Regions from separate parts of the Shigella sp. SIG3 genome, predicted to be linked through region 1. Evidence: predicted binding sites of a transcription regulator. Region 1 holds the regulator's gene; each other region holds the start of a gene.
The links. Region 1 encodes Fur, which represses iron uptake genes when iron is present. Its sites were predicted from a motif close to ATAATAATGAGAACNACTATCAA; they were not measured.

Region 1 (7,787 bases):
ACGCGGTATCTATCGCGGAGCTGGTATCGCCGATTACCGGTGATGTCGTGGCACTGGATCAGGTTCCTGACGAAGCATTCGCCAGCAAAGCGGTGGGTGACGGTGTGGCGGTGAAACCGACAGATAAAATCGTCGTATCACCAGCCGCAGGGACAATCGTGAAAATCTTCAACACCAACCACGCGTTCTGCCTGGAAACCGAAAAAGGCGCGGAGATCGTCGTCCATATGGGTATCGACACCGTAGCGCTGGAAGGTAAAGGCTTTAAACGTCTGGTGGAAGAGGGTGCGCAGGTAAGCGCAGGGCAACCGATTCTGGAAATGGATCTGGATTACCTGAACGCTAACGCCCGCTCGATGATTAGCCCGGTGGTTTGCAGCAATATCGACGATTTCAGTGGCTTGATCATTAAAGCTCAGGGCCATGTTGTGGCGGGTCAAACACCGCTGTATGAAATCAAAAAGTAATCTGCTTTATGCCTGATGCGACACGGCAGCGTCGCATCCAACAATGACAAGCGGTGGAGATCTTCTCTGCCGCTTTTTTTTTCATCAATCATCCCCATAATCCTTGTTAGATTATCAATTTTAAAAAACTAACAGTTGTCAGCCTGTCCCGCTTATAAGATCATACGCCGTTATACGTTGTTTACGCTTTGAGGAATCCACGATGAGTGAGGCAGAAGCCCGCCCGACTAACTTTATCCGTCAGATCATCGATGAAGATCTGGCCAGTGGTAAGCACACCACAGTACACACCCGTTTCCCGCCGGAGCCGAATGGCTATCTGCATATTGGCCATGCGAAATCTATCTGCCTGAACTTCGGGATCGCCCAGGACTATAAAGGCCAGTGCAACCTGCGTTTCGACGACACTAACCCGGTAAAAGAAGATATCGAGTATGTCGATTCGATCAAAAACGACGTAGAGTGGTTAGGTTTTCACTGGTCTGGTAACGTCCGTTACTCCTCCGATTATTTTGATCAGCTCCACGCCTATGCGATCGAACTGATCAATAAAGGCCTGGCGTACGTTGATGAACTGACACCGGAACAGATCCGCGAATACCGCGGTACCCTGACGCAGCCGGGTAAAAACAGCCCGTACCGCGACCGCAGCGTTGAAGAGAACTTGGCGCTGTTCGAAAAAATGCGTGCCGGTGGTTTTGAAGAAGGTAAAGCCTGCCTGCGTGCGAAAATCGACATGGCGTCGCCATTTATCGTAATGCGCGATCCGGTGCTGTACCGCATTAAATTTGCTGAACACCACCAGACTGGCAACAAGTGGTGCATCTACCCGATGTACGACTTCACCCATTGCATCAGCGATGCGCTGGAAGGTATTACGCACTCTCTGTGTACGCTTGAGTTCCAGGACAACCGTCGTCTGTACGACTGGGTACTGGATAACATCACCATTCCTGTTCATCCGCGCCAGTACGAATTCTCGCGCCTGAATCTGGAATACACTGTGATGTCCAAGCGTAAGCTGAACCTGCTGGTGACCGACAAGCACGTTGAAGGCTGGGATGACCCGCGTATGCCGACCATTTCCGGTCTGCGTCGTCGTGGTTACACTGCGGCTTCTATTCGTGAGTTCTGCAAACGCATCGGCGTGACCAAGCAGGACAACACCATTGAGATGGCGTCGCTGGAATCCTGCATCCGTGAAGATCTCAACGAAAATGCGCCGCGCGCAATGGCAGTTATCGATCCGGTGAAACTGGTTATCGAAAACTATCAGGGCGAAGGCGAAATGGTCACCATGCCGAACCATCCGAACAAACCGGAAATGGGGAGCCGTCAGGTGCCGTTTAGCGGTGAAATTTGGATCGATCGCGCCGATTTCCGCGAAGAAGCTAACAAGCAGTACAAACGTCTGGTGCTGGGTAAAGAAGTGCGTCTGCGTAATGCTTACGTCATTAAGGCTGAACGCGTGGAGAAAGATGCCGAAGGTAATATCACCACCATCTTCTGTACTTATGACGCCGACACCTTAAGCAAAGATCCGGCAGATGGTCGTAAAGTCAAAGGTGTTATTCACTGGGTGAGCGCGGCACATGCGCTGCCGGTTGAAATCCGTTTGTATGATCGTCTGTTCAGCGTGCCTAACCCAGGTGCTGCGGATGATTTCCTGTCGGTGATTAACCCGGAATCGCTGGTGATCAAACAGGGCTTTGCTGAACCGTCGCTGAAAGATGCGGTAGCGGGTAAAGCATTCCAGTTTGAGCGTGAAGGTTACTTCTGCCTCGACAGCCGCCATTCCACGGCCGAAAAACCGGTATTTAACCGCACCGTTGGGCTGCGTGATACCTGGGCGAAAGTAGGCGAGTAATTTTAAGTTCTACCAAGCCGGGTGAGGCATTTACGTCGCATCCGGCAATAAATAGACAATAAATTTCAAACGCTAAATTGCCTGATGCGCTTCGCTTATTAGGCCTACATGATCTCTGCAATATATTGAATTTGCGTGCTTTTGTAGGCCGGATAAGGCGTTCACGCCGCATCCGGCAAGAAATAGCAAACAATCCCAAACGCCGCGCTCTGCGGCGTTTTTTCTGCTTTTCTTCGCGAATTAATTCCGCTTCGCAATTTATCCATAAAATAAATTTAAAATCACAAAACATAATTAAATAAAATGTAACCGCTTTCATCTTGCTGGAATTTCACGTTTTTATTCTTCTGCAAGCCTTTCAACCGCAAACTTAAGCCTTGTAACAAAAATCATCAAAATATGTGCGGTTGCTCATGTTCTTACATTCTGGTTACAGAAAGAGATTGATAATTCGCGTCGCGAAAAATAGTCTGTTCCTGTAGTCAGCGAGACTTTTCTCAACGCTACTTTTTTAATTTTTATTTTTTTTCGCTGTTCACCTTTGGTGCAGCAATTTATACGTCAAAGAGGATTAACCCATGCGTACGTTTAGTGGCAAACGTAGTACGCTGGCGCTGGCTATTGCCGGTGTTACAGCAATGTCGGGCTTTATGGCAATGCCGGAGGCTCGCGCCGAAGGATTCATCGACGATTCAACCTTAACCGGCGGTATCTATTACTGGCAGCGTGAACGCGACCGTAAAGATGTTACCGACGGCGACAAATACAAAACCAACCTTTTTCACTCCACCTGGAATGCCAACCTCGATTTTCAGTCCGGTTATGCTGCTGATATGTTCGGCCTTGATATTGCTGCGTTTACGGCGATTGAAATGGCGGAAAACGGCGACAGCTCCCACCCGAACGAAATCGCGTTTTCAAAAAGTAATAAAGCCTATGACGAAGACTGGTCCGGCGACAAAAGCGGTATAAGCCTGTATAAAGCTGCGGCCAAATTTAAATACGGTCCGGTTTGGGCGAGGGCAGGTTACATTCAGCCAACCGGTCAAACGCTGTTAGCGCCGCACTGGAGCTTTATGCCGGGTACTTATCAGGGGGCGGAAGCCGGGGCGAATTTTGATTACGGCGATGCTGGTGCCTTGAGTTTCTCCTACATGTGGACCAACGAATACAAAGCGCCGTGGCATCTGGAAATGGATGAGTTTTATCAGAACGATAAAACCACCAAAGTTGATTATCTGCACTCCATCGGTGCGAAATACGACTTCAAAAATAACTTCGTACTGGAAGCGGCATTTGGTCAGGCGGAAGGGTATATCGATCAATATTTTGCCAAAGCCAGCTACAAATTTGATATCGCCGGTAGCCCGTTAACCACCAGCTACCAGTTCTATGGTACCCGCGATAAAGTTGACGATCGCAGCGTCAACGATCTTTATGACGGCACCGCTTGGCTGCAAGCGTTGACCTTTGGTTACCGGGCGGCTGACGTAGTGGATTTGCGCCTCGAAGGCACCTGGGTTAAGGCTGACAGTCAGCAGGGATACTTCCTGCAACGTATGACCCCAACCTACGCTTCCTCCAACGGCCGCCTGGATATCTGGTGGGATAACCGTTCCTACTTCAACGCTAACGGCGAAAAAGCGGTCTTCTTCGGTGCGATGTATGACCTGAAAAACTGGAATCTTCCAGGCTTCGCCATCGGCGCTTCCTACGTTTACGCATGGGATGCTAAACCTGCGACCTGGCAGAGCAATCCGGATGCGTACAACGACAAAAACCGGACTATTGAAGAGTCTGCCTACAGCCTGGATGCGGTCTACACCATTCAGGACGGTCGCGCCAAAGGCACGATGTTCAAACTGCACTTCACCGAATACGACAACCACTCCGACATCCCAAGCTGGGGCGGCGGTTACGGTAACATCTTCCAGGATGAGCGTGACGTGAAATTTATGGTAATCGCACCATTCACCATCTTCTGATGCCCGACGCGGCAGGTTTTGTGCCTGCCGCATTCAATGAAAAAACTGATTCTCATCGCCATGATGGCATCGGGGCTGGTAGCTTGTGCGCAATCAACCGCACCACAGGAAGACAGCCGTCTGAAAGAGGCATACAGCGCCTGTATCAACACCGCGCAAGGTTCGCCAGAAAAAATTGAAGCCTGCCAGAGCGTGTTAAACGTGCTGAAGAAAGAGAAACAACATCAGCAGTTTGCCGACCAGGAAAGTGTACGCGTACTGGATTATCAGCAGTGTCTGCGTGCAACGCAAACCGGAAATGATCAGGCGGTGAAAGCCGATTGTGATAAGGTCTGGCAGGAAATACGCAGTAATAACAAATAAGTGAGAGCTGTAACTCTCGCTTTTCTTATTTCCCTTGTATAAAAAAGCCAACCCGCAGGTTGGCTTTTCTCGTTCAGGCTGGCTTATTTGCCTTCGTGCGCGTGCTCATCTTCGCGGCAATCGCCTTCGGCACAGTGACCGTAAAGATAGAGACTGTGGTTAGTCAGGCGAATGCCATGTTTTGCGGCAATTTCACGCTGACGCGCTTCGATGGAATCATCACTAAATTCGATAACCTTGCCGCAGTCGAGGCAAATCAGGTGATCGTGGTGATGTTGCTGTGTCAGCTCAAATACGGATTTACCGCCTTCAAAATTGTGGCGGGTGACGATACCAGCGTCGTCAAACTGGTTCAGTACGCGATATACCGTAGCCAGACCAATTTCTTCACCCATATCGATCAGACGTTTGTATAAATCTTCCGCACTGACGTGATGGTTGTCCGGCTCCTGAAGAACTTCCAGGATTTTTAAACGAGGAAGCGTTACTTTCAGGCCAGCTTTCTTTAGGGCGGTATTGTTATCAGTCATGCGGAATCTGTCCTGTTACTAAGCGGTTCACTTCATTAGAAGAAGTGACAGAATTTGCTCTTGAGATAATGCGTATCATTATAGAATTGCCACGCCTAAATGAAAACCACAAGTCCCTGGCAAATATTGTTAATAAAAACGTGGCACAGCTTACATTTACAACGGCAAGGCCACTTGAACACTGGGACATTGTACAGGTACAACAGCAAAAGTTACAAATTTGTAGCAATTATTTTGATTGGCATTATCTATTAATACGGCGTAGACATGAGTCTACGCCGCATCACATCAGGCATTAAGAATTTCGTCGAGATGCAACTCTTCAGAAATCTGTTTAACCCATTTTTCTACACGTTCAGCGGTCAGTTCCGGCTGACGGTCTTCGTCGATAGCCAGACCGACAAAGTGGTCGTCATCTGCCAGACCTTTTGATGCTTCGAAATGATAGCCCGCAGTTGGCCAGTGACCAACGATGGTTGCACCGCGCGGTTCAATGATGTCGCGGATGGTGCCCAATGCGTCGCAGAAATATTCGGCGTAATCTTCCTGGTCACCACAACCAAACAGCGCAACCAGTTTACCATTGAAATCAATCTCTTCGAGAGTCGGGAAGAAGTCATCCCAGTCACACTGCGCTTCGCCGTAATACCAGGTTGGGATGCCCAGCAGCAGAATGTCGTAAGCTTCCAGATCTTCTTTGCTGCTTTTTGCAATGTCATGGACATCGGCAACGTCTTTACCAAGCTGTTTTTGAATCATTTTTGCGATATTTTCGGTATTACCGGTGTCGCTGCCGAAAAAGATGCCAGTGATAGCCATGAGTGAAATAACCTCTTGAAACTTATTGAAATGGGGGTGGAAAATTGCCCACGGATAAAGGCAATCATAGCAGAACAGGCAGTCTTGCGGAATCAGCAAACGAGCAGGACTGCACACTGTGCTACATGAAAGTGGAAATTTAAACGATGCCCTGACTACGCAGCGCCGCCAGTTGCTGCATTAACATCTCTTCGATCAGTTCGCTACGGCTCATATTACGCGATTCCGCCAGCTCGTTCAGCGCCTCGACAGCTTCCGCGTTCAGCTTCAGTTCGACACGCTTAAGGCCACGTACTTTGTCGCGTTTTAGCTGGTTGCGTTTATTAATACGCAGCTGTTCATCGCGCGAAAGCGGATTAGTTTTCGGTCGTCCCGGTCGACGCTCGTGCGCGAACAGATCTAATGTCGTACGGTCCGTTTGTTCTTTGGCCATGATCTTGGTGACTTCGGGGGAAACAATCAGCCAGGCCTCTGCCCGGATGGATAGCGCGCCATAATACATCAGCGCGATGACTCACGCCAACGCCCACGCGCGGAAAGCGACGCGGACGCTGGGTTTTTAATCAGTTGCGTTAATCATTGAGATAGCGACGGATAGCGCGTAATACCGCATCCGGTTTTTCAGCATGGACCCAGTGACCCGCGCCTGCAATCACATGCGCCCGTGCCTGTGGAAATTGTGCCAGTAAATCATCACGGTACTGCTCGCTAACATACGGAGAATTGCCGCCAGGGATAAACAGGGCAGGGTGATCCCATGCCGGGATTTTCTCCCAACCCACAATATGCGGATACTGATCCCACAATACCGGTACGTTAAAGCGCCACTCCCCGTCAACAAAAGATTTCAACAGAAACTGAATCACCCCTTCTTCATTAAGATGCTGGCGCATTATTGCTGCTGCTTGCTGGCGAGTTTGTGCGTCCGATTCACTGACCGCGTTGATAGCTGCGAAAATCTCATCATGACGGCGTACGTGATAGTCGACCGGTGCGATATCGATCGCCACCAGTTTATCGATGCGATCGGGGGCCAGTGCAGTAAGTGCCATTACCGCTTTACCGCCCATGGAGTGACCGATAAATGTTGCTTTGTCGATCTGCAGTGCATCCAGGGTATCAACAAGATCCTGCGCCATCGCCGGGTAATTCATTACCGGCTCTCTTGGTGAAAGACCGTGGTTACGCATATCAACCTGGATGATATTGTGATCGTTTACCAGATCGCGAGCCAGTACGCCAAGGTTGTCGAGGCTACCAAACAGACCATGGACAAGAACGATGGGAGAATTATTGTGCTGGTTTTGTGCAGTTTGCGCGCGGATATTTAATTTCATGGCAAAGTTCTTTTTTTCGCGTTGTCGGGTTAGGGTATTATGTTGACCATTGTGCCACAGGGCTGCAACAAATAAGGTTTATTCCGAGTTTTTCTGCAAGCCAGGCTTGACGCTATCCGCTGCCGGGATTTATTCATATACTCTTGGCGACTTGTATTCAGCTAAGACACTGCACTGGATTAAGATGAAAACGATTGAAGTTGATGATGAACTCTACAGCTATATTGCCAGCCACACTAAGCATATCGGCGAGAGCGCATCCGACATTTTACGGCGTATGTTGAAATTTTCCGCCGCATCACAGCCTGCTGCTCCGGTGACGAAAGAGGTTCGCGTTGCGTCACCTGCTATCGTCGAAGCGAAGCCGGTCAAAACGATTAAAGACAAGGTTCGCGCAATGCGTGAACTTCTGCTTTCGG
Region 2 (7,787 bases), on a different contig from region 1:
TGCATTAAAGACAAATGTTTACAGCGTTGGGGGGAGAGTCTCTGGATCTGGCTGCTTTTTGATCTCAGTACTGCGATTTTCCAGTTCGCTGATTCTTTGTTCAAGCAGCGCCAGTTTCTCACGAGTCCGTAACAGGACTTGCGTTTGGACGTCGAACTCTTCACGGCTTACAAGGTCGAGGCGCGTCAGCTGAGCTTGTAGGGTTTGGCGGATTTTTTTCTCCACATCTTCCCCGAACTCCCTGATTCCTTTAGGCATTGATTCGTGAACCTGGCGAGCGATTTGCTCAATTTTTTTCGGGTCAATCATTGTAGTTTCCCTGTACTGATAGGTGTTGAGTACCATTGTAGTGCGATAAGGGTAAGTCATAAACCAGAATTATGTGAAGCTATGCGTTGCTGCCGCTAATCATTAGAGTTATAGTGAATCCGCTTATTCTCAGGGCGGGGCGAAATTCCCCACCGGCGGTAAATCAACTCAGTTGAAAGCCCGCGAGCGCTTTGGGTGCGAACTCAAAGGACAGCAGATCCGGTGTAATTCCGGGGCCGACGGTTAGAGTCCGGATGGGAGAGAGTAACGATTCTGTCGGGCATGGACCCGCTCACGTTATTTTGGCTATATGCCGCCACTCCTAAGACTGCCCTGATTCTGGTAACCATAATTTTAGTGAGGTTTTTTTACCATGAATCAGACGCTACTTTCCTCTTTTGGTACGCCTTTCGAACGTGTTGAAAATGCACTGGCTGCGCTGCGTGAAGGACGCGGTGTAATGGTGCTTGATGATGAAGACCGTGAAAACGAAGGCGATATGATCTTCCCGGCAGAAACCATGACCGTTGAGCAGATGGCGCTGACCATTCGCCACGGTAGCGGTATTGTTTGCCTGTGCATCACTGAAGATCGCCGTAAACAACTTGATCTGCCAATGATGGTAGAAAATAACACCAGCGCCTATGGCACCGGTTTTACCGTGACCATTGAAGCGGCTGAAGGTGTGACTACCGGTGTTTCTGCCGCTGATCGTATTACGACCGTTCGCGCAGCGATTGCCGATGGCGCAAAACCTTCTGATCTGAATCGCCCGGGCCACGTTTTCCCACTTCGCGCGCAGGCAGGTGGTGTACTGACGCGTGGCGGTCATACTGAAGCGACTATTGATTTGATGACGCTGGCAGGCTTTAAACCGGCTGGTGTGCTGTGTGAGCTGACTAATGACGATGGCACGATGGCGCGTGCACCAGAGTGCATTGAGTTTGCCAATAAACACAATATGGCGCTCGTGACTATTGAAGACCTGGTGGCATACCGTCAGGCACATGAGCGTAAAGCCAGCTGAAAACCGCTGCTTAATTACTGCCTTAATCAAGAAACCGAAGTTGTAGCTGGCTTCGGTTTTTATTTTGCCCTGCTATGCAAGATGTTAATTCCGCTTCTCTTTCTATGAGAAAATTTCATTAATATCAGGCATTCTTTTTCATTATGATCAAAATCATATAATTGTTCCGTTATTATGCGACCATATGAATATATCCGAAAAAGGATATGTGAAATTTATGCGCTAAATGTTTAGTATTGTTAAATATTAAGGGTAAAAGGATGTTTATCGCCTGGTACTGGATTGTATTGATTGCTCTGGTTGTGGTGGGTTATTTCCTGCATTTGAAACGTTATTGTCGGGCGTTTCGCCAGGACAGAGACGCACTGCTTGAAGCGCGGAACAAATACTTAAACAGTACGAGAGAAGAGACAGCCGAAAAGGTAGAATAAGGCTTTCGTGAAGCTGGCAGAAGTTGTCCATGTGCTGGACAACTTCTGATGTTGTTTTTAACCAATTCCCGCCGTTTGTAGCAGCACTAAACTGAATCCCATCACTGACATTCCACATAGTACGCCATAGCTGGGGTTATTATTAGGGTCAATCTCTTTGGCGAGCGGCATTAATTCATCAACCGAGAGCGCCACCATAATTCCTGCAACCGCCGCCATGATTGCCGCCATGACCACCGGGGAAATCATGCTACCGAGGATTAACCACGCCAGCACACCACCAAGAATTTCTGCTAGTCCAGAAATCCCCGCCCACAGAATCGCGGTGCGTTTAGACCCCGTTGCCGCATAAACCGGGCCTGCCACTGCCAGACCTTCAGGGATATTGTGCAACGCGACGGCCAGTGCGATGCCAAATCCCAGCTCCAGGTTGCTGCTCGCCGTGACAAAGGTGGCAATCCCTTCCGGGAAGTTATGCAGACTGATGCCGAGAGTGAGCAGAATGGCTGTGCGCTTGATCGATTTTGGCAACAGCTGCACCGATTTTTGCATTAAATCCTGCGGATGCGCATGCGGCAACATGCGGTCCAGGCCAAAGTAGCCAAGCAGACCGAAGATAAACATTCCATAACCCAACACCGGCGACATTCCTTCAGCTGCTAGTGCGGCAGGAAGCATTTCCATTAATGAGATGAGCAACATGATCCCCGCCGCAAAACCTAGCGAAAACGCCAGTAAGCGGTTCGAGGGTTTTTGTCCGAGAACGCCGAGAAACGCGCCAATAAACGTGGCTGCCCCCGCCAGTATGGTCAGAATGAGAGGTACTGACATCGACAACTCCTTATAAATCTTCACCTTCAGGCAGATCGTCAAAATAACTGATGATCATCATCATTGTTATCCGGGTTCTTACTCCGCCGAACAAGCGTATTGTGAGGATATCAAAATGACACCTTTAGTTAAGGATATCATCATGTCTTCAACACGTATGCCAGCATTGTTTTTAGGTCACGGTAGTCCGATGAACGTGCTGGAAGATAATTTGTATACCCGCAGCTGGCAGAAGTTGGGGATGACATTGCCACGCCCGCAAGCGATTGTGGTGGTTTCGGCTCACTGGTTTACCCGTGGAACAGGAGTGACCGCGATGGAGACGCCGCCCACGATTCATGACTTTGGTGGCTTCCCGCAGGCGCTGTACGATACGCATTATCCTGCTCCGGGTTCGCCTGCGCTGGCACAGCGTCTGGTTGAGCTGTTAGCGCCGATCCCGGTGACGCTGGATAAAGAAGCCTGGGGCTTTGACCACGGCTCGTGGGGCGTGCTGATTAAGATGTATCCTGACGCCGATATCCCTATGGTGCAGTTGAGTATCGACAGTAGCAAACCTGCCGCCTGGCATTTCGAAATGGGGCGCAAACTCGCGGCGTTGCGTGATGAAGGAATAATGTTGGTCGCCAGCGGTAACGTGGTGCATAACCTGCGCACAGTGAAGTGGCACGGTGATAGTTCACCGTATCCGTGGGCGACGTCGTTTAATGAGTATGTGAAAGCGAATCTGACGTGGCAAGGGCCGGTAGAGCAGCATCCTCTGGTGAATTATCTCGACCATGAAGGTGGCGCGTTATCGAACCCAACGCCAGAGCACTATCTGCCGTTGTTGTATGTGTTAGGTGTGTGGGATGGGCAGGAGCCAATTACCATTCCGGTCGATGGTATAGAAATGGGCAGTTTAAGTATGCTGTCGGTGCAGATAGGCTAACAATTACCGGATGGCGAGTGCCATCCGGTATCGTGGCTTATTCAACAAAAATATGTGGATAAAACCGAGACATATCCTGGGTGATCAACGCACGGTCTTCACGAATGCCAATTCCGGCAGGTTGATCGTTCACCAGCCAGCTACCAATCAGCATATAGCTGTCGCCGAATTTCGGTAACGGGTGGAATTGCTGAACAATCATCCCTTCTTCGCCATACGGACCTTCCGCTGCTTCAATGGTTTTGCCGTTCTCAATGATCGACACGTTTGCGCCTTCACGGGAGAAGATCGGTTTAACCACATATTTTTCCATTTGCGGATGATCATCTTCCGCAAAATAAGCGGGCAGCAGGTTCGGGTGATTCGGGAACATCTCCCACAGTAGCGGTAGAAGTGCCTTGTTGGAGATAATACTCTTCCACGCCGGTTCCAGCCAGCGTACGCCAGCATCTTCCAGCTTGGTGGAGAACATTTCGCGCAGCATAAATTCCCACGGATAAAGCTTGAACAGGTTAGAAATCACCTGATCCTGTAAATCCGTGAACTGGCCTTTTTCGCCTAAACCTATCTCGTCGATGTAGAGGAACTCGGTGGCGATTTCAGCTTCGGTTGCGCAGTCCTGCAAATACTGAATGGTTCCGCGATCTTCCACCGTGTCGCGACAGCAGGTGAGATGCAGCAACTGGAAGCCACACTGTTCACGCAGCTCAACGAAGCGATCGATCAGTTTTTCTTGCAGACTGTTAAACTGGTCGCTGCCCTCCGGCAAGTTACCGGCGTTAAGCTGATCTTCCAGCCAGATCCACTGAAAGAACGCCGCCTCGTATAGTGACGTTGGCGTATCGGCGTTATTTTCCAGAAGTTTAGGTTCGCCAGTGCCATCCCACGCCAGATCAAGACGCGAATAAAGCGATGGCTGGTGAGTCAGCCATGATTGACGCACAAAACTCCAGGTGTGTTTTGGTATGCGGAATTTGGTCATCAGCTCATCGCTGGCGATCACTTTTTCCACCACTTTCAGGCACATCTGGTGCAGTTCGGCGGTGACTTCTTCCAGCTTTTCAACCTGGGCGAGGGTCAACTTGTAGTAAGCATCTTCACACCAGTACGGCTCGCCGTACATGGTGTGAAAATTGAAACCGTATTCGTGGGCTTTCTCACGCCAGTCCGGGCGCTCGGTAATACTGACTCTTTCCATCGGTATCAGCCACCCATTGAACGAGAAGAGGTGCCGGTTGCGCTACGCTGCATAGTGCTTTGTTTGGCAACAGATTCACCAAAACCGCCACGGGTAACGGTAGTGGTGGTCGCCGGTTTTGGTGCCATTGCCGTCTTCGGTACGGTCATGGTGCGGCCTGGCTGGGCTGCGCCATAGTTTTTACCCGTCGCGTCGGTATATTTACCGTAAGCCGGACTGGCCGGGTTTTTCGAGGAGAACAGCGGCTGCTGTGCAAATCCCGCGCCGCCGCCCATCAGACGCCCCATCATGTAACCGGCCATCAGCGGCATCCAGAAACTCCCGCTGGATTGCTGAGCCTGCGCCTGGTTTTCTGGTGCCATGCCAGCCTGGGCTGGTGCTTGCTGACACTGACCTTCACCAAATTCAGCAACACAGTCTTCACGGGTGGCGTATTTCGGCGCAGTACGTTCGGCTTCTTTCAGCGCATTGTTGTACGCGGTGGTACATTCGGCGCTTTTGCCTGGGTTTGCAGCTGAACAGTCGTCAGCATTTTGATAGAGAGACACTGTTTCATCACTCTTTTCACAGCCAGCCAGCATAAAAACAGTGGCAACCGCGAGAGCGACTGGTGTCAGATGGCGTGCGCTCCAGTTTTTGCGGAACGATGCGTGGCGTATGGATTTTGTCCGTTTCATTTTTGTCTTCCGGGACCAGTGGTAAATACCCATCAGAATAGAGGATGGCTGGTCGAAATTGAAGCGAGAAGGGGGAAGAATGCGGCAGATAACCCGTATCTTTACGTTGCCTTACGTTCAGACGGGGCCGAAGCCCCGTCGTCGTCATCAGTTACGGAAAGGGTTATGACCGTTACTGGTGGTAGTGCGTGCGGATGTTTGCTGAACGACGGGTGCCGGGCTATCAGGCGCATAACCATCAGCAATAGCATTCTGTTCCGGCGTTTGCGGGGCAACGTTTTCCGGATTAGTGGAAACCGGTTTGCTCAGCGCATTGTTCAGTGCCAGCAAATCCTGCTCGTTCAACGTACCCAGGGCTGACTTAATATTCAGCTGATTAATCAGGTAGTTATAACGCGCATTCGCCAGCTCTTGCTTGGCGTTGTACAGCGTGGTGGTCGCATCCAACACATCAACAATGGTACGCGTACCGACCGAGTAGCCCGCTTCCATCGCGTCTAATGAGCTTTGCGCGGAAACTACGGCTTGTTTGTAGGCGTTAATACTACTGATAGAAGCATTAATGTTGTTGAAGGAGGAACGTACGGTTTGCACGACGCTACGATGTGCGCTTTCCAGTTGCTCACTGGCACCAACAAAGTTGTACTGTGCCTGTTTCACCTGCGAGTTAACCATTCCGCCCTGATAAATCGGCAGCGAGAAGCTCAGGCCAACTTTGTTCTGGCCCATATTGCTATCGTCATACTGGGTACCAGCGGCACCACGGGTTTTCGAACCGCTATAAGAGGTGTCAGAAATCCCGGTAGAAGCCGTTAAATCCAGAGTCGGTAAGTGACCATCCTGCGCCTGGCGAATTTGCTCGCGCGCCAGGTCCTGGCTCAAGCATGCCTGTAACAGCGACAGGTTGCGTTTTTCGGCTTCTTTCAGCAGCGCGTTAACCGGCTGTGGTTTGTCGGTTTTAAAGTTTTCGACATTCAGCGCCGCCAGTTCCGGATAGTAGTTACCGGTGATCTGGCGCAGCTGCTCTACCGCGTTATCAAGGTTATTACGTGCGGTCACTTCGTTCGCCAGCACGGTATCGTACTGCGCGCGGGCGTTCTGCACGTCGGTGATCGCTACCAGGCCCACGTTAAAACGTTGGGTGGTTTGATCTAATTGACGGTAGATCGCTTCTTTTTGTGCCTGTGTATAGGAAAGAACGTCAATAGCATTCAACACGTTGAAATAAGCGGTCGCGGTGTTGAGGATCAAGGTTTGCTGATCGGTCTGATATGTGACGTCCTGAATCCCTGCTGCTTTTTCCTGCAGCGTTAACGCACGCCATTTCGACATATCAAAAATGGATTGAGTTAACTGCAGGGACGCACTGGTCGCGTTCGAGTTGATGCCGTTCGCGTCGCGGTAGCCGTTGCTATAGGTGTAATCTGCACCTAAACCTAGCTGTGGCAGTAATGGACTGCGCGCTTCATTAATTTTTTCAAAGGCAGCATCACGATCGGCGGCAGACTTACGCAATTCCGGGTTACTAAGGCGTGCTTGCTGATAAACTTGCATCAGGTTCTCGGCCTGGCTCAACGAACTGAACCCAGAAAGGCTCAGGCCGATAAGAATGGGGAGCAATTTCTTCATTTGCATTCCTTGTGGTGAAGCAGTATTTAGCGCGATCAAACTGTAAAATTATTGCGGATTCTAGCAGAAGCCGCTACCGCAAAAGGTTGGCGTTACGTGCCATAGGGCGTTAATGTGCCTCAATTTAACATATGACTGCTCAAACGGCAGTCAAACGTCGCTGAAATTCACATTTAATTCACTATTAGTGCCAGGACATTAACAATGCTTAAGCCAGACAACCTGCCCGTTACATTTGGCAAAAACGATGTAGAAATTATTGCACGAGAAACACTTTATCGCGGCTTTTTTTCATTAGATCTTTATAGATTTCGTCATCGTCTATTCAACGGGCAAATGAGTCATGAGGTACGGCGGGAAATTTTTGAGCGCGGTCACGCCGCAGTCTTGCTACCCTTTGACCCAGTGCGTGATGAAGTTGTGCTGATTGAGCAGATTCGGATTGCCGCGTACGACACCAGCGAAACCCCCTGGCTACTGGAGATGGTTGCCGGGATGATTGAAGAGGGTGAAAGTGTGGAAGATGTTGCCCGTCGCGAAGCGATTGAAGAGGCGGGACTGATAGTCAAACGGACCAAACCGGTGTTAAGTTTCCTGGCAAGCCCGGGGGGCACCAGTGAGCGTTCGTCAATTATGGTGGGCGAAGTGGACGCCACGACCGCAAGCGGTATTCATGGTCTGGCTGATGAAAACGAAGATATTCGCGTTCATGTGGTAAGCCGGGAACAGGCATACCAGTGGGTAGAAGAGGGGA
Region 3 (7,787 bases), on a different contig from region 1:
GCCGTCTTCTTTATTGCTGATGGCGTTTTTCAGCTGCTGTCAGGACAAAAGCCCGATGCAGTGCTGGCGCGTGATTACATTGCCACTTTTAAATTGTTGAGTCTGTACGACATTGAACAGTGCTGGGTTTGTGCGGCTTCACTGCGCGAACGCGGGTTAGATCCGCAGACACCCTTTGTTGTCGAAGCCACGCCGCTCGAAGCAGATGCCTTACGCCGCGAACTCGCCAACTACGATGTTATTTTGAGGTTTTGAGGCGTTTATGCTGCACACGTTACATCGTTCACCCTGGCTGACGGATTTTGCTGCGCTGCTGCGTCTGCTCAGTGAAGGAGACGAACTGCTATTATTGCAAGATGGCGTAACTGCCGCAGTTGACGGTAACCGCTACCTTGAAAGTCTGCGTAATGCCCCCATTAAGGTCTATGCCCTGAACGAAGACCTTATTGCCCGCGGTTTGACTGTTCAAATTTTGAACGACATCATTCCCATTGACTATACTGATTTCGTCAGACTTACGGTTAAGCACTCCAGCCAGATGGCCTGGTGATGGCGGGATCGTTGTATATTTCTTGACACCTTTTCGGCATCGCCCTAAAATTCGGCGTCCTCATATTGTGTGAGGACGTTTTATTACGTGTTTACGAAGCAAAAGCTAAAACCAGGAGCTATTTAATGGCAACAGTTAACCAGCTGGTACGCAAACCACGTGCTCGCAAAGTTGCGAAAAGCAACGTGCCTGCGCTGGAAGCATGCCCGCAAAAACGTGGCGTATGTACTCGTGTATATACTACCACTCCTAAAAAACCGAACTCCGCGCTGCGTAAAGTATGCCGTGTTCGTCTGACTAACGGTTTCGAAGTGACTTCCTACATCGGTGGTGAAGGTCACAACCTGCAGGAGCACTCCGTGATCCTGATCCGTGGCGGTCGTGTTAAAGACCTCCCGGGTGTTCGTTACCACACCGTACGTGGTGCGCTTGACTGCTCCGGCGTTAAAGACCGTAAGCAGGCTCGTTCCAAGTATGGCGTGAAGCGTCCTAAGGCTTAATGGTTCTCCGTTAAGTAAGGCCAAACGTTTTAACTTAAATGTCAAACTAAACTCGTAGAGTTTTGGACAATCCTGAATTAACAACGGAGTATTTCCATGCCACGTCGTCGCGTCATTGGTCAGCGTAAAATTCTGCCGGATCCGAAGTTCGGATCAGAACTGCTGGCTAAATTTGTAAATATCCTGATGGTAGATGGTAAAAAATCTACTGCTGAATCTATCGTATACAGCGCGCTGGAGACCCTGGCTCAGCGCTCTGGTAAATCTGAACTGGAAGCATTCGAAGTAGCTCTCGAAAACGTGCGCCCGACTGTAGAAGTTAAGTCTCGCCGCGTTGGTGGTTCTACTTATCAGGTACCAGTTGAAGTCCGTCCGGTTCGTCGTAATGCTCTGGCAATGCGTTGGATCGTTGAAGCTGCTCGTAAACGCGGTGATAAATCCATGGCTCTGCGCCTGGCGAACGAACTTTCTGATGCTGCAGAAAACAAAGGTACTGCAGTTAAGAAACGTGAAGACGTTCACCGTATGGCCGAAGCCAACAAGGCGTTCGCACACTACCGTTGGTAATCCCTTCGGAGTTTTAGTCACCAGGCGGGCGCTTCCAGTAAGCAGCCCGCTTTGGGCTACTTAAATTGAACGCCTAAAAGATAAACGAGGAAACAAATGGCTCGTACAACACCCATCGCACGCTACCGTAACATCGGTATCAGTGCGCACATCGACGCCGGTAAAACCACTACTACCGAACGTATTCTGTTCTACACCGGTGTAAACCATAAAATCGGTGAAGTTCATGACGGCGCTGCAACCATGGACTGGATGGAGCAGGAGCAGGAACGTGGTATTACCATCACTTCCGCTGCGACTACTGCATTCTGGTCTGGTATGGCTAAGCAGTATGAGCCGCATCGCATCAACATCATCGACACCCCGGGGCACGTTGACTTCACAATCGAAGTAGAACGTTCCATGCGTGTTCTCGATGGTGCGGTAATGGTTTACTGCGCAGTTGGTGGTGTTCAGCCGCAGTCTGAAACCGTATGGCGTCAGGCAAACAAATATAAAGTTCCGCGCATTGCGTTCGTTAACAAAATGGACCGCATGGGTGCGAACTTCCTGAAAGTTGTTAACCAGATCAAAACCCGTCTGGGCGCGAACCCGGTTCCGCTGCAGCTGGCGATTGGTGCTGAAGAACATTTCACCGGTGTTGTTGACCTGGTGAAAATGAAAGCTATCAACTGGAACGACGCTGACCAGGGCGTAACCTTCGAATACGAAGATATCCCGGCAGACATGGTTGAACTGGCTAACGAATGGCACCAGAACCTGATCGAATCCGCAGCTGAAGCTTCTGAAGAGCTGATGGAAAAATACCTGGGTGGTGAAGAACTGACTGAAGCAGAAATCAAAGGTGCTCTGCGTCAGCGCGTTCTGAACAACGAAATCATCCTGGTAACCTGTGGTTCTGCGTTCAAGAACAAAGGTGTTCAGGCGATGCTGGATGCGGTAATTGATTACCTGCCATCCCCGGTTGACGTACCTGCGATCAACGGTATCCTGGACGACGGTAAAGACACTCCGGCTGAACGTCACGCAAGTGATGACGAGCCGTTCTCTGCACTGGCGTTCAAAATCGCTACCGACCCGTTTGTTGGTAACCTGACCTTCTTCCGTGTTTACTCCGGTGTGGTTAACTCTGGTGATACCGTACTGAACTCCGTGAAAGCTGCACGTGAGCGTTTCGGTCGTATCGTTCAGATGCACGCTAACAAACGTGAAGAGATCAAAGAAGTTCGCGCGGGCGACATCGCTGCTGCTATCGGTCTGAAAGACGTAACCACTGGTGACACCCTGTGTGACCCGGATGCGCCGATCATTCTGGAACGTATGGAATTCCCTGAGCCGGTAATCTCCATCGCAGTTGAACCGAAAACCAAAGCTGACCAGGAAAAAATGGGTCTGGCTCTGGGCCGTCTGGCTAAAGAAGACCCGTCTTTCCGTGTATGGACTGACGAAGAATCTAACCAGACCATCATCGCGGGTATGGGCGAACTGCACCTCGACATCATCGTTGACCGTATGAAGCGTGAATTCAACGTTGAAGCGAACGTAGGTAAACCGCAGGTTGCTTACCGTGAAACTATCCGCCAGAAAGTTACCGATGTTGAAGGTAAACACGCGAAACAGTCTGGTGGTCGTGGTCAGTATGGTCATGTTGTTATCGACATGTACCCGCTGGAGCCGGGTTCAAACCCGAAAGGCTACGAGTTCATCAACGACATTAAAGGTGGTGTAATCCCTGGCGAATACATCCCGGCCGTTGATAAAGGTATCCAGGAACAGCTGAAAGCAGGTCCGCTGGCAGGCTACCCGGTAGTAGACATGGGTATTCGTCTGCACTTCGGTTCTTACCATGACGTTGACTCCTCTGAACTGGCGTTTAAACTGGCTGCTTCTATCGCCTTTAAAGAAGGCTTTAAGAAAGCGAAACCAGTTCTGCTTGAGCCGATCATGAAGGTTGAAGTAGAAACTCCGGAAGAGAACACCGGTGACGTTATCGGTGACTTGAGCCGTCGTCGTGGTATGCTCAAAGGTCAGGAATCTGAAGTTACTGGCGTTAAGATCCACGCTGAAGTACCGCTGTCTGAAATGTTCGGATACGCAACTCAGCTGCGTTCTCTGACCAAAGGTCGTGCATCATACACTATGGAATTCCTGAAGTATGATGAAGCGCCGAGTAACGTTGCTCAGGCCGTAATTGAAGCCCGTGGTAAATAAGCCTAAGGGTTAATACCAAAGTCCCGTGCTCTCTCCTGAAGGGGAGAGCACTATAGTAAGGAATATAGCCGTGTCTAAAGAAAAATTTGAACGTACAAAACCGCACGTTAACGTTGGTACTATCGGCCACGTTGACCACGGTAAAACTACTCTGACCGCTGCAATCACCACCGTACTGGCTAAAACCTACGGCGGTGCTGCTCGTGCATTCGACCAGATCGATAACGCGCCGGAAGAAAAAGCTCGTGGTATCACCATCAACACTTCTCACGTTGAATATGACACCCCGACCCGTCACTACGCACACGTAGACTGCCCGGGGCACGCCGACTATGTTAAAAACATGATCACCGGTGCTGCTCAGATGGACGGCGCGATCCTGGTAGTTGCTGCGACTGACGGCCCGATGCCGCAGACTCGTGAGCACATCCTGCTGGGTCGTCAGGTAGGCGTTCCGTACATCATCGTGTTCCTGAACAAATGCGACATGGTTGATGACGAAGAGCTGCTGGAACTGGTTGAAATGGAAGTTCGTGAACTTCTGTCTCAGTACGACTTCCCGGGCGACGACACTCCGATCGTTCGTGGTTCTGCTCTGAAAGCGCTGGAAGGCGACGCAGAGTGGGAAGCGAAAATCCTGGAACTGGCTGGCTTCCTGGATTCTTATATTCCGGAACCAGAGCGTGCGATTGACAAGCCGTTCCTGCTGCCGATCGAAGACGTATTCTCCATCTCCGGTCGTGGTACCGTTGTTACCGGTCGTGTAGAACGCGGTATCATCAAAGTTGGTGAAGAAGTTGAAATCGTTGGTATCAAAGAGACTCAGAAGTCTACCTGTACTGGCGTTGAAATGTTCCGCAAACTGCTGGACGAAGGCCGTGCTGGTGAGAACGTAGGTATTCTGCTGCGTGGTATCAAACGTGAAGAAATCGAACGTGGTCAGGTACTGGCTAAGCCGGGCACCATCAAGCCGCACACCAAGTTCGAATCTGAAGTGTACATTCTGTCCAAAGATGAAGGCGGCCGTCATACTCCGTTCTTCAAAGGCTACCGTCCGCAGTTCTACTTCCGTACTACTGACGTGACTGGTACCATCGAACTGCCGGAAGGCGTAGAGATGGTAATGCCGGGCGACAACATCAAAATGGTTGTTACCCTAATCCACCCGATCGCGATGGACGACGGTCTGCGTTTCGCAATCCGTGAAGGCGGCCGTACCGTTGGCGCGGGCGTTGTTGCTAAAGTTCTGGGCTAATTACACGTTAATTAGTTTTGAATTGAAAAGGGCGCTTCGGCGCCCTTTTTGCTGCCCGTAATTTGAGCTCGAAATATTTAGTCGTAATTTTGCTCGCTGAACTATGGCGCAAATAAAACTGTGCTATTGTAATCATAACCATTCTCATTTACACTTTGTGCAGAATTTGAACGGGAGCAATCATGTACGTTTGTTTGTGTAATGGTGTAAGTGACAAAAAAATTCGCCAGGCAGTCCGTCAGTTTCATCCGCAATCTTTCCAACAATTGCGTAAGTTTATTCCTGTGGGAAATCAATGCGGTAAGTGCATTCGCGCCGCGCGCGAAGTGATGCAGGACGAGTTGATGCAGATGCCAGAATTTAAAGAGATTGCCTGAAGCCCACGCTTATTTTTTGACATCCCGCTAGCCCCATCTACGCTCTAATAGTGGAAGCGGAGGGACTATAAAATGAAAGGTGATGTTAAAATCATAAATTATCTCAATAAACTATTGGGAAATGAGCTTGTCGCAATCAATCAGTATTTTCTCCATGCCCGGATGTTTAAAAACTGGGGCCTGATGCGTCTCAATGACGTCGAATACCATGAATCCATCGATGAGATGAAACACGCTGATAAATATATCGAGCGTATTTTGTTTTTAGAAGGAATCCCCAACTTACAGGATTTAGGCAAACTGGGGATTGGTGAAGATGTCGAGGAGATGCTGCAATCTGACCTGCGATTAGAACTGGAAGGCGCGAAGGATCTGCGTGAGGCTATCGCATATGCCGACAGCGTTCATGACTATGTTAGCCGCGATATGATGATCGAGATCCTTGCTGATGAAGAAGGTCATATCGACTGGCTCGAAACTGAACTGGATCTCATCGGTAAAATCGGCCTACAAAATTACCTGCAATCACAAATTAAAGTTAAAGATTAACGGCCTATCAGCAAACTATCCCAGCCTATAACGAAACCCGCAGCCGCCAGAAATGGCCCAAAAGGCAGCGGGTTTTTTAATGATTCTTTTCCTCTCATGAGCAGACCAATAACTACGGCTCCGCAAGCGAATGAGGCAGCAAGGAAAACCAGTCGTGGTAAGAAGGCCCATGAATGCCAGGCGCCAAGGGCGGCGAGAAACTTCACATCACCATAGCCTAATCCTTCTTTATGTCGCAGTATGCGATACCCCCAGTAAATGACAGCGAATGTGCCGTAACCAACAATTGCCCCCCATAACGCATCGGCTAAACCATCAGGATGACAAACTTGATAGAACAAAAGACCTGACCAGAGTAACGGGCACGTAAATCTGTCAGGTAACAAGCCATGCTTTGCATCCCAGAAAAAAAGTAGGGCTGATAAACAAGCGTACAAAATTAGAAAGGGAAGGGTAGTGTCCATAAAACATCCTCTGTAATTGGAGTATCACCATCGAATAACTCCGGATGCTCAGCAACAGAGAGAGCGCTGATTTGTTAACCTGATTCCGGTGAAAAACGCTATCTTCACAACCTTACAAATTTCGTGGAATGCAGCTCGCAATCTGCGCGTTGCGATTAATTTCTACCCGATGCTTGCGTCAGGCTCAGATTTGCGTATAATGCGCGGGCTTGTCGTAGTTGACAGCAGGTTCAATCTGAACCTCAGTTAGCCGAATTTGGCTACCTAACAATGCTCCCAATCGGGGAGCTACGTAAGAACGGTTACACTCTCCCATCAATCGTAATGGGTCTGAGGAGTAATCATTTTCGTTTATAAAATAATTGGAGCTCTGGTCTCATGCAGAACCAAAGAATCCGTATCCGCCTGAAAGCGTTTGATCATCGTCTGATCGATCAAGCAACCGCGGAAATCGTCGAGACTGCCAAGCGCACTGGTGCGCAGGTCCGTGGTCCGATCCCGCTGCCGACACGCAAAGAGCGCTTCACTGTTCTGATCTCCCCGCACGTCAACAAAGACGCGCGCGATCAGTACGAAATCCGTACTCACTTGCGTCTGGTTGACATCGTTGAGCCAACCGAGAAAACCGTTGATGCTCTGATGCGTCTGGATCTGGCTGCCGGTGTAGACGTGCAGATCAGCCTGGGTTAATCAGGTCATTGAGCGATTGAGAGGTTGAAACAATGATTGGTTTAGTCGGTAAAAAAGTGGGTATGACCCGTATCTTCACAGAAGACGGCGTTTCTATCCCAGTAACCGTAATCGAAGTTGAAGCAAACCGCGTTACTCAGGTTAAAGACCTGGCTAACGATGGCTACCGTGCTATTCAGGTGACCACCGGTGCTAAAAAAGCTAACCGTGTGACCAAGCCTGAAGCTGGCCACTTCGCTAAAGCTGGCGTAGAAGCTGGCCGTGGTCTGTGGGAATTCCGCCTGGCTGAAGGCGAAGAGTTCACTGTAGGTCAGAGCATTAGCGTTGAACTGTTTGCTGACGTTAAAAAAGTTGACGTAACTGGCACCTCTAAAGGTAAAGGTTTCGCAGGTACCGTTAAGCGCTGGAACTTCCGTACCCAGGACGCTACTCACGGTAACTCCTTGTCTCACCGCGTTCCGGGTTCTATCGGTCAGAACCAGACTCCGGGCAAAGTGTTCAAAGGCAAGAAAATGGCAGGTCAGATGGGTAACGAACGTGTAACCGTTCAGAGCCTTGACGTAGTACGCGTTGACGCTGAGCGCAACCTGCTGCTGGTTAAAGGTGCTGTCCCGGGTGCAACCG
Region 4 (7,787 bases), on a different contig from region 1:
TTGCACTCTTCGATATCTTTATTGATCGATTCTGCCAGATAGCCATCCTGCTCGCTCATCATCTCAGTCGCCAGGCGAATACGCGTCAGCGGCGTGCGCAAGTCGTGACTTACCCCCGCCATCAGCAGCGTGCGGTCATCCGCCAGTTGCTTAACACCAGCCGCCATATGGTTAAAGGCACGGGTAACGGAACGCACCTCCGAAGCGCCATATTCACGCAGCGGCGGCGGAATAATCCCTTTACCAACCTGCAAGGCTGCGTGTTCGAGATCGACCAACGGTCGGTTCTGGATACGAATAAACAGCCACGCCCCGCCTATCGCCAATAGCATAATCGCCAGCGTATAGCGGAACAGCGGAGAGAAATCGCCCTGATGAATTTCGGTCAGCGGCACGCGTACCCAGATATTGGGCGACAGCCAGGTTTTCAGCCAGACGACAGGCGAACTTTTGTTGACCTCAACGCGCACTTCCGTCGGGCCGCCCAGTTGCTGTGCCATCTGATGGCTTAAGAATTCATAGTGTTGCGCCCAACGCAGACCTGCCTCTTCGGCAGCCTCGTTGGAGTAGAGAGAGATCCCCAGCTCACGGTAGATCTCCCGACGGAAAGCGGGAGGCACAACCAACTGCGTGCCGTCCTCCAGTTGCAGTTTATCGGTCATCAACATACGCACTTCGTACGCGAGGACTTTATTAAACTGCTGGAGGCTCGGCAAAATCGCGAAGTTCAGCACCACCAGATAAGTCGTCACCAGGCTGGCGAACAGCAAGGTGACGATGAGCAATAACGTACGGGCAAATGAACTTCGTGGCGAGAAGCGCAATCGCCTCATGCTTTAGAGCCGTCCGGTACAAAGACGTAGCCCAGGCCCCAAACGGTCTGAATGTAACGCGGATGCGCTGGATCTTCTTCTACCATGCGGCGCAGACGCGAAATCTGCACGTCGATGGAGCGTTCCATTGCGGAATATTCACGACCACGGGCAAGGTTCATCAGCTTATCGCGGGAGAGCGGCTCACGCGGATGGCTGACCAGTGCCTTCAGTACCGCAAACTCACCGCTGGTGAGCGGCATCGGCTCATCTTCGCGGAACATTTCGCGCGTACCGAGGTTAAGTTTGAACTTACCGAAAGCAATTACCGCCTCTTCCTGTGACGGTGCGCCTGGCAGTTCGTTCGCCTGACGACGCAGCACCGCACGAATACGGGCCAGCAGTTCACGCGGGTTAAACGGTTTTGGAATGTAGTCGTCAGCGCCAATCTCCAGGCCTACGATACGGTCCACTTCTTCCCCTTTCGCCGTCACCATAATGATCGGCATCGGGTTGCTCTGACTACGAAGACGTCGGCAAATCGACAAGCCATCTTCACCAGGTAACATTAAATCCAGTACCATAAGATGGAAAGATTCACGAGTCAGCAGGCGATCCATCTGTTCTGCATTAGCGACGCTTCGAACCTGGAAGCCTTGTTCGGTGAGATAACGTTCCAGCAGCGCACGCAGGCGCATGTCGTCATCGACCACCAGAATCTTGTAGTTCTCTTGCATTGTTTGTACTCCCAAAGGTTCGCAACAATTTGTAAGCGTGTATTCTTAAAAAAGCTCACGTTCGTCACCAGCTAAATCTGGTATGAATTTCAGCCTAAATTGTTACAAAGCATATTAAACAGCAGCTTAAGTATACAATTTATTCGGCGAAACATTATTGATTCTGTTGATATGATCACGTTATACCCAATGTGCGCATTATCAAACAGACAAAGGGAATCAACGAGATGAAAACGCCCCTGGTTACCCGGGAAGGGTATGAAAAACTCAAACAAGAGCTTAATTATCTCTGGCGTGAAGAACGCCCGGAGGTCACAAAAAAGGTGACCTGGGCCGCAAGTCTGGGCGACCGCAGCGAAAATGCTGACTATCAGTATAATAAAAAGCGTCTGCGTGAAATCGACCGTCGCGTGCGCTATCTCACTAAATGCCTGGAAAATCTCAAAATTGTCGATTACTCCCCTCAGCAGGAAGGCAAAGTCTTTTTTGGCGCGTGGGTGGAGATTGAAAACGACGATGGCGTGACTCACCGTTTCCGTATTGTCGGCTACGATGAAATTTTTGGCCGTAAAGATTACATCTCTATCGATTCCCCGATGGCCCGCGCATTGCTGAAAAAAGAAGTCGGCGATCTGGCGGTGGTGAATACCCCTGCCGGGGAAGCGAACTGGTATGTTAATGCTATCGAGTACGTGAAACCGTAAGGAAGAGTCTTAACCTCCTGCCGATGGCTGGCATTTTTGCCAGCCAGTCCGTATAACTATCCCCTGATTTTTGATCCGAAAAGATGAACTCAAACCATGATGAATGATTCGTTCTGCCGCATTATTGCGGGTGAAATTCAGGCGCGCCCGGAACAGGTTGACGCTGCCGTTCGCCTGCTTGATGAAGGGAATACCGTGCCGTTTATCGCACGTTATCGTAAGGAAATCACCGGCGGTCTGGATGACACGCAGCTGCGTAATCTGGAAACGCGTCTGAGCTATCTGCGCGAGCTGGAAGAGAGACGTCAGGCGATCCTCAAATCCATTTCCGAGCAAGGCAAACTCACCGATGATCTGGCGAAGGCCATCAACGCCACCCTAAGCAAAACCGAACTCGAAGACCTCTACCTGCCCTACAAACCTAAACGCCGCACCAGCGGGCAAATCGCCATTGAAGCAGGGCTTGAGCCGTTGGCTGACCTGCTGTGGAGCGATCCGTCACACACGCCAGAAGTCGCCGCTGCACAATATGTTGATGCCGATAAAGGCGTGGCAGATACCAAAGCCGCGCTGGATGGCGCGCGCTATATCCTGATGGAACGGTTTGCCGAAGATGCCGCGCTGCTGGCGAAAGTGCGTGATTATCTGTGGAAGAACGCGCATTTGGTTTCTACGGTGGTGAGCGGTAAAGAAGAGGAAGGGGCGAAATTCCGCGACTATTTCGATCATCACGAACCGTTGTCCACGGTGCCTTCTCACCGCGCGCTGGCGATGTTCCGTGGGCGTAACGAAGGCGTACTCCAGCTTTCGCTGAATGCCGATCCGCAGTTCGATGAGCCGCCCAAAGAGAGCTATTGCGAGCAAATCATCATGGATCACCTTGGCCTGCGCCTGAACAATGCCCCGGCGGATAGCTGGCGCAAAAGCGTAGTGAGCTGGACCTGGCGCATCAAGGTGCTGATGCATCTGGAAACCGAACTGATGGGTACCGTGCGCGAACGCGCGGAAGATGAAGCAATCAACGTCTTTGCCCGTAACCTGCACGATCTGCTGATGGCGGCCCCTGCCGGACTGCGTGCAACGATGGGCCTCGATCCGGGTCTGCGTACCGGGGTAAAAGTGGCGGTGGTCGATGCCACTGGCAAACTGGTGGCGACCGATACCATTTACCCGCACACCGGACAAGCCGCAAAAGCAGCGATGACCGTTGCTGCCTTGTGTGAAAAACATAACGTTGAACTGGTGGCGATCGGCAACGGTACAGCTTCCCGCGAAACTGAACGTTTCTATCTCGACGTGCAGAAGCAGTTCCCGAAAGTGACCGCACAGAAAGTGATCGTCAGCGAAGCTGGCGCGTCGGTTTACTCAGCTTCCGAGCTGGCAGCGCAGGAGTTCCCGGATCTCGACGTTTCGCTGCGTGGTGCGGTATCTATCGCCCGCCGTTTGCAGGATCCGCTGGCGGAGCTGGTGAAAATCGATCCGAAATCTATCGGCGTAGGTCAGTATCAGCATGACGTCAGCCAGACGCAACTGGCCCGCAAACTGGATGCAGTAGTAGAAGACTGCGTAAACGGCGTTGGCGTCGATCTCAACACCGCTTCTGTTCCGCTATTAACCCGCGTGGCGGGCCTGACGCGCATGATGGCGCAAAACATCGTGGCCTGGCGCGATGAGAACGGCCAGTTCCAGAACCGTCAGCAACTGCTGAAAGTCAGCCGTCTGGGGCCGAAAGCCTTCGAGCAGTGCGCGGGCTTCCTGCGCATTAACCACGGTGATAACCCGCTGGACGCCTCTACCGTTCATCCGGAAGCCTATCCGGTGGTGGAACGCATTCTGGCAGCAACACAGCAGGCACTGAAAGATCTGATGGGTAACAGCAGCGAACTGCGTAACCTGAAAGCGTCTGACTTTACTGATGAAAAATTCGGTGTGCCGACAGTAACTGACATCATCAAAGAGCTGGAAAAACCGGGTCGCGATCCGCGTCCGGAATTTAAAACCGCTCAGTTTGCCGATGGCGTCGAGACAATGAACGACCTGCAACCGGGTATGATCCTCGAAGGCGCAGTGACCAACGTCACCAACTTTGGCGCGTTTGTCGATATTGGCGTGCATCAGGACGGCCTGGTTCACATCTCTTCATTGTCGAACAAGTTTGTGGAAGATCCGCATACCGTGGTGAAAGCGGGCGACATTGTGAAGGTGAAAGTGCTGGAAGTGGATCTTCAGCGTAAACGTATCGCCCTGACTATGCGTCTGGACGAGCAGCCTGGCGAAACCAACTCTCGTCGCGGCGGCGGTAATGAACGCCCGCAAAACAACCGCCCGGCAGCCAAACCACGCGGTCGTGAAGCGCAGCCTGCCGGTAATAGCGCGATGATGGATGCGCTGGCGGCAGCGATGGGTAAAAAACGTTAAACGCCCGGACTGGCCCCTAAACCTGCGCGATAAGGCGTTCACGCCGCATCTGGCAACGAACGCTTTGCCTGACATAAAAGTGCCGGAGAATATCTCCGGCACTTTTATTCCACAGCCAAACTCACAATATACTCCGTTAATATTTATCACTTCATTAACAACTGAAACCTTAATTAAACATTAGCCAGTCCGGGTAACTCACTATTCGAATTATATTTTCGCTGCGATATAACCTTGAGCCACATCAACATTGAGTCAGATTATTATTCAAACCAACATTCGTACACATTTTAAGTATTGCTGATAGAAACCATTCTCATTATCATTGTGTTGTTGATTATTTAATCTCTCCTTTGTTGGCAAATCATCTGGTCTCATGTCGCGGTCAAACGCCCCATGAGGTAGTTATCCAGTTAATGAGAAACAAGTAGGCACCTATGCAATACACTCCAGATACTGCGTGGAAAATCACTGGCTTTTCCCGTGAAATCAGCCCGGCATATCGCCAAAAACTGCTTTCTCTAGGCATGTTACCTGGCTCCTCTTTTGATGTGGTGCGCGTCGCTCCACTCGGCGACCCCATTCATATCGAAACCCGTCGTGTGAGCCTGGTATTACGCAAAAAAGATCTGGCCTTATTAGAAGTGGAAGCGGTTTCCTGTTAATACGGTGATAACAACAATGAAAAAATTAACCATTGGCTTAATTGGTAATCCAAATTCTGGCAAGACAACCTTATTTAACCAGCTCACTGGCGCACGTCAGCGTGTAGGTAACTGGGCTGGCGTTACCGTCGAACGTAAAGAAGGGCAATTCTCCACCACCGATCATCAGGTCACGCTGGTGGACCTGCCCGGCACCTATTCTCTGACCACCATCTCATCGCAGACCTCGCTCGATGAGCAAATCGCCTGTCACTACATTTTGAGTGGCGACGCCGACCTGCTGATTAACGTGGTGGATGCGTCTAACCTTGAGCGTAACCTGTACCTGACGCTGCAACTGCTGGAACTCGGCATTCCCTGCATCGTGGCGCTGAACATGCTCGACATTGCCGAGAAGCAAAATATTCGTATTGAAATTGATGCTCTATCGGCACGTCTTGGCTGCCCGGTGATCCCGCTGGTTTCAACCCGTGGTCGCGGTATTGAAGCGCTCAAGCTGGCGATTGATCGCTATAAAGCTAACGAGAATGTGGAACTGGTGCATTACGCACAGCCGCTACTCAACGAAGCAGATTCACTGGCAAAAGTGATGCCTTCCGACATCCCGCTGAAACAACGTCGCTGGCTGGGCCTGCAAATGCTGGAAGGCGATATCTACAGCCGCGCCTACGCCGGTGAAGCGTCGCAGCATCTGGATGCCACCCTCGCCCGTCTGCGTAATGAAATGGATGATCCGGCGCTGCACATTGCCGATGCGCGTTACCAGTGCATTGCTGCCATCTGTGATGTGGTAAGCAACACCCTGACGGCAGAACCCAGCCGTTTCACCACTGCGGTAGATAAAATCGTGCTCAACCGTTTCCTCGGTCTGCCGATTTTCCTCTTTGTGATGTACCTGATGTTCCTGCTGGCTATCAACATCGGCGGGGCGTTACAGCCGCTGTTTGACGTCGGCTCCGTGGCGCTATTTGTGCATGGTATTCAATGGATTGGCTACACGCTCCACTTCCCGGACTGGCTGACTATCTTCCTCGCCCAGGGCATGGGTGGCGGTATTAACACCGTGCTGCCACTGGTGCCGCAGATCGGCATGATGTACCTGTTCCTCTCCTTCCTTGAGGACTCCGGCTATATGGCGCGTGCAGCGTTTGTGATGGACCGCCTGATGCAGGCGCTGGGCTTGCCGGGGAAATCCTTTGTGCCGCTGATCGTCGGTTTCGGTTGTAACGTACCGTCGGTAATGGGCGCACGTACGCTTGATGCACCGCGTGAACGTCTGATGACCATCATGATGGCACCGTTTATGTCCTGCGGCGCGCGTCTGGCTATCTTCGCAGTATTCGCGGCTGCCTTCTTCGGGCAGAACGGTGCCCTGGCGGTTTTCTCGCTGTATATGCTCGGTATCGTGATGGCGGTGCTGACTGGCCTGATGCTCAAGTACACCATCATGCGCGGTGAAGCAACGCCGTTTGTCATGGAGCTGCCGGTATACCATGTACCACACGTTAAAAGCCTGATTATCCAGACCTGGCAGCGTCTGAAGGGCTTCGTTCTGCGTGCTGGTAAAGTGATTATCATCGTCAGCATTTTCCTGAGCGCTTTCAACAGCTTCTCGTTGAGCGGGAAAATCGTCGATAACATCAACGACTCGGCGCTGGCTTCCGTCAGCCGGGTGATAACCCCTGTCTTCAAGCCGATTGGCGTACATGAAGATAACTGGCAGGCAACGGTTGGCCTGTTTACGGGCGCAATGGCAAAAGAAGTGGTGGTGGGTACGCTCAACACCCTCTACACCGCAGAAAATATTCAGGACGAAGAGTTCAATCCGGCGGAATTCAACCTCGGTGAAGAGCTGTTCAGTGCGGTAGATGAAACCTGGCAGAGCCTGAAAGACACCTTCAGCCTTAGCGTACTGATGAACCCCATTGAAGCTAGCAAAGGCGACGGTGAAATGGGTACCGGGGCGATGGGCGTGATGGATCAGAAATTCGGTAGCGCAGCTGCCGCATACAGCTACCTGATTTTCGTCCTGCTGTATGTACCATGTATCTCGGTGATGGGAGCCATCGCCCGTGAATCAAGCCGTGGCTGGATGGGCTTCTCCATCCTGTGGGGGCTGAATATCGCTTACTCACTGGCAACATTGTTCTATCAGGTCGCCAGCTACAGTCAGCACCCAACTTACAGCCTGGTGTGCATTCTGGCGGTAATCCTGTTTAACATCGTAGTTATCGGTCTGCTGCGCCGCGCGCGTAGCCGGGTGGATATCGAACTGCTGGCAACCCGCAAGTCGGTAAGCAGTTGCTGCGCAGCCAGCACCACCGGTGATTGCCATTAATGGCTTCACTTATTCAGGTACGTGATTTGCTGGCGTTACGGGGCCGTATGGAAGCGACCCAGATAAGCCAGACATTGAACACTCCGCAGCCAATGATTAACGCCATGCTGCAA

Region 2: a site for Fur is predicted at 2,646-2,668, ahead of zupT (zinc transporter ZupT). Genes of this name have one in related genera too.
Region 3: a site for Fur is predicted at 5,209-5,231, ahead of bfd (bacterioferritin-associated ferredoxin). Genes of this name have one in related genera too.
Region 4: a site for Fur is predicted at 4,975-4,997, ahead of feoA (ferrous iron transporter A). Genes of this name have one in related genera too.

The regions. Positions count from the first base shown of each region.
Region 1 is NZ_JBQZXE010000021.1:24,591-32,377, forward strand. Features, by position in the region: gene nagE (PTS N-acetyl glucosamine transporter subunit IIABC) at 1-467, shown strand, start outside; gene glnS (glutamine--tRNA ligase) at 670-2,334, shown strand; gene chiP (chitoporin ChiP) at 2,913-4,319, shown strand; gene chiQ (ChiQ/YbfN family lipoprotein) at 4,356-4,682, shown strand; gene fur (ferric iron uptake transcriptional regulator) at 4,766-5,212, opposite strand; gene uof (fur leader peptide) at 5,205-5,291, opposite strand; gene fldA (flavodoxin FldA) at 5,501-6,031, opposite strand; gene ybfE (LexA regulated protein) at 6,171-6,464, opposite strand; gene ybfF (esterase) at 6,604-7,368, opposite strand; gene seqA (replication initiation negative regulator SeqA) at 7,553-7,787, shown strand, end outside.
Region 2 is NZ_JBQZXE010000039.1:86-7,872, forward strand. Features, by position in the region: gene ubiK (ubiquinone biosynthesis accessory factor UbiK) at 19-309, opposite strand; FMN riboswitch at 431-579, shown strand; gene ribB (3,4-dihydroxy-2-butanone-4-phosphate synthase) at 683-1,336, shown strand; gene yqiD (protein YqiD) at 1,597-1,767, shown strand; gene zupT (zinc transporter ZupT) at 1,825-2,598, opposite strand; gene ygiD (4,5-DOPA-extradiol-dioxygenase) at 2,741-3,529, shown strand; gene ACUU1I_RS09440 (glutathionylspermidine synthase family protein) at 3,567-4,727, opposite strand; gene ACUU1I_RS09445 (DUF1190 family protein) at 4,733-5,404, opposite strand; gene tolC (outer membrane channel protein TolC) at 5,552-7,033, opposite strand; gene nudF (ADP-ribose diphosphatase) at 7,238-7,787, shown strand, end outside.
Region 3 is NZ_JBQZXE010000003.1:12,806-20,592, reverse strand. Features, by position in the region: gene tusC (sulfurtransferase complex subunit TusC) at 1-255, shown strand, start outside; gene tusB (sulfurtransferase complex subunit TusB) at 263-550, shown strand; gene rpsL (30S ribosomal protein S12) at 676-1,050, shown strand; gene rpsG (30S ribosomal protein S7) at 1,147-1,617, shown strand; gene fusA (elongation factor G) at 1,714-3,828, shown strand; gene tuf (elongation factor Tu) at 3,899-5,083, shown strand; gene bfd (bacterioferritin-associated ferredoxin) at 5,266-5,460, shown strand; gene bfr (bacterioferritin) at 5,533-6,009, shown strand; gene ACUU1I_RS01350 (prepilin peptidase) at 6,006-6,473, opposite strand; gene rpsJ (30S ribosomal protein S10) at 6,852-7,163, shown strand; gene rplC (50S ribosomal protein L3) at 7,196-7,787, shown strand, end outside.
Region 4 is NZ_JBQZXE010000003.1:80,399-88,185, forward strand. Features, by position in the region: gene envZ (two-component system sensor histidine kinase EnvZ) at 1-833, opposite strand, end outside; gene ompR (osmolarity response regulator transcription factor OmpR) at 830-1,549, opposite strand; gene greB (transcription elongation factor GreB) at 1,777-2,253, shown strand; gene ACUU1I_RS01705 (Tex family protein) at 2,350-4,671, shown strand; gene feoA (ferrous iron transporter A) at 5,109-5,336, shown strand; gene feoB (Fe(2+) transporter permease subunit FeoB) at 5,353-7,674, shown strand; gene feoC ([Fe-S]-dependent transcriptional repressor FeoC) at 7,674-7,787, shown strand, end outside.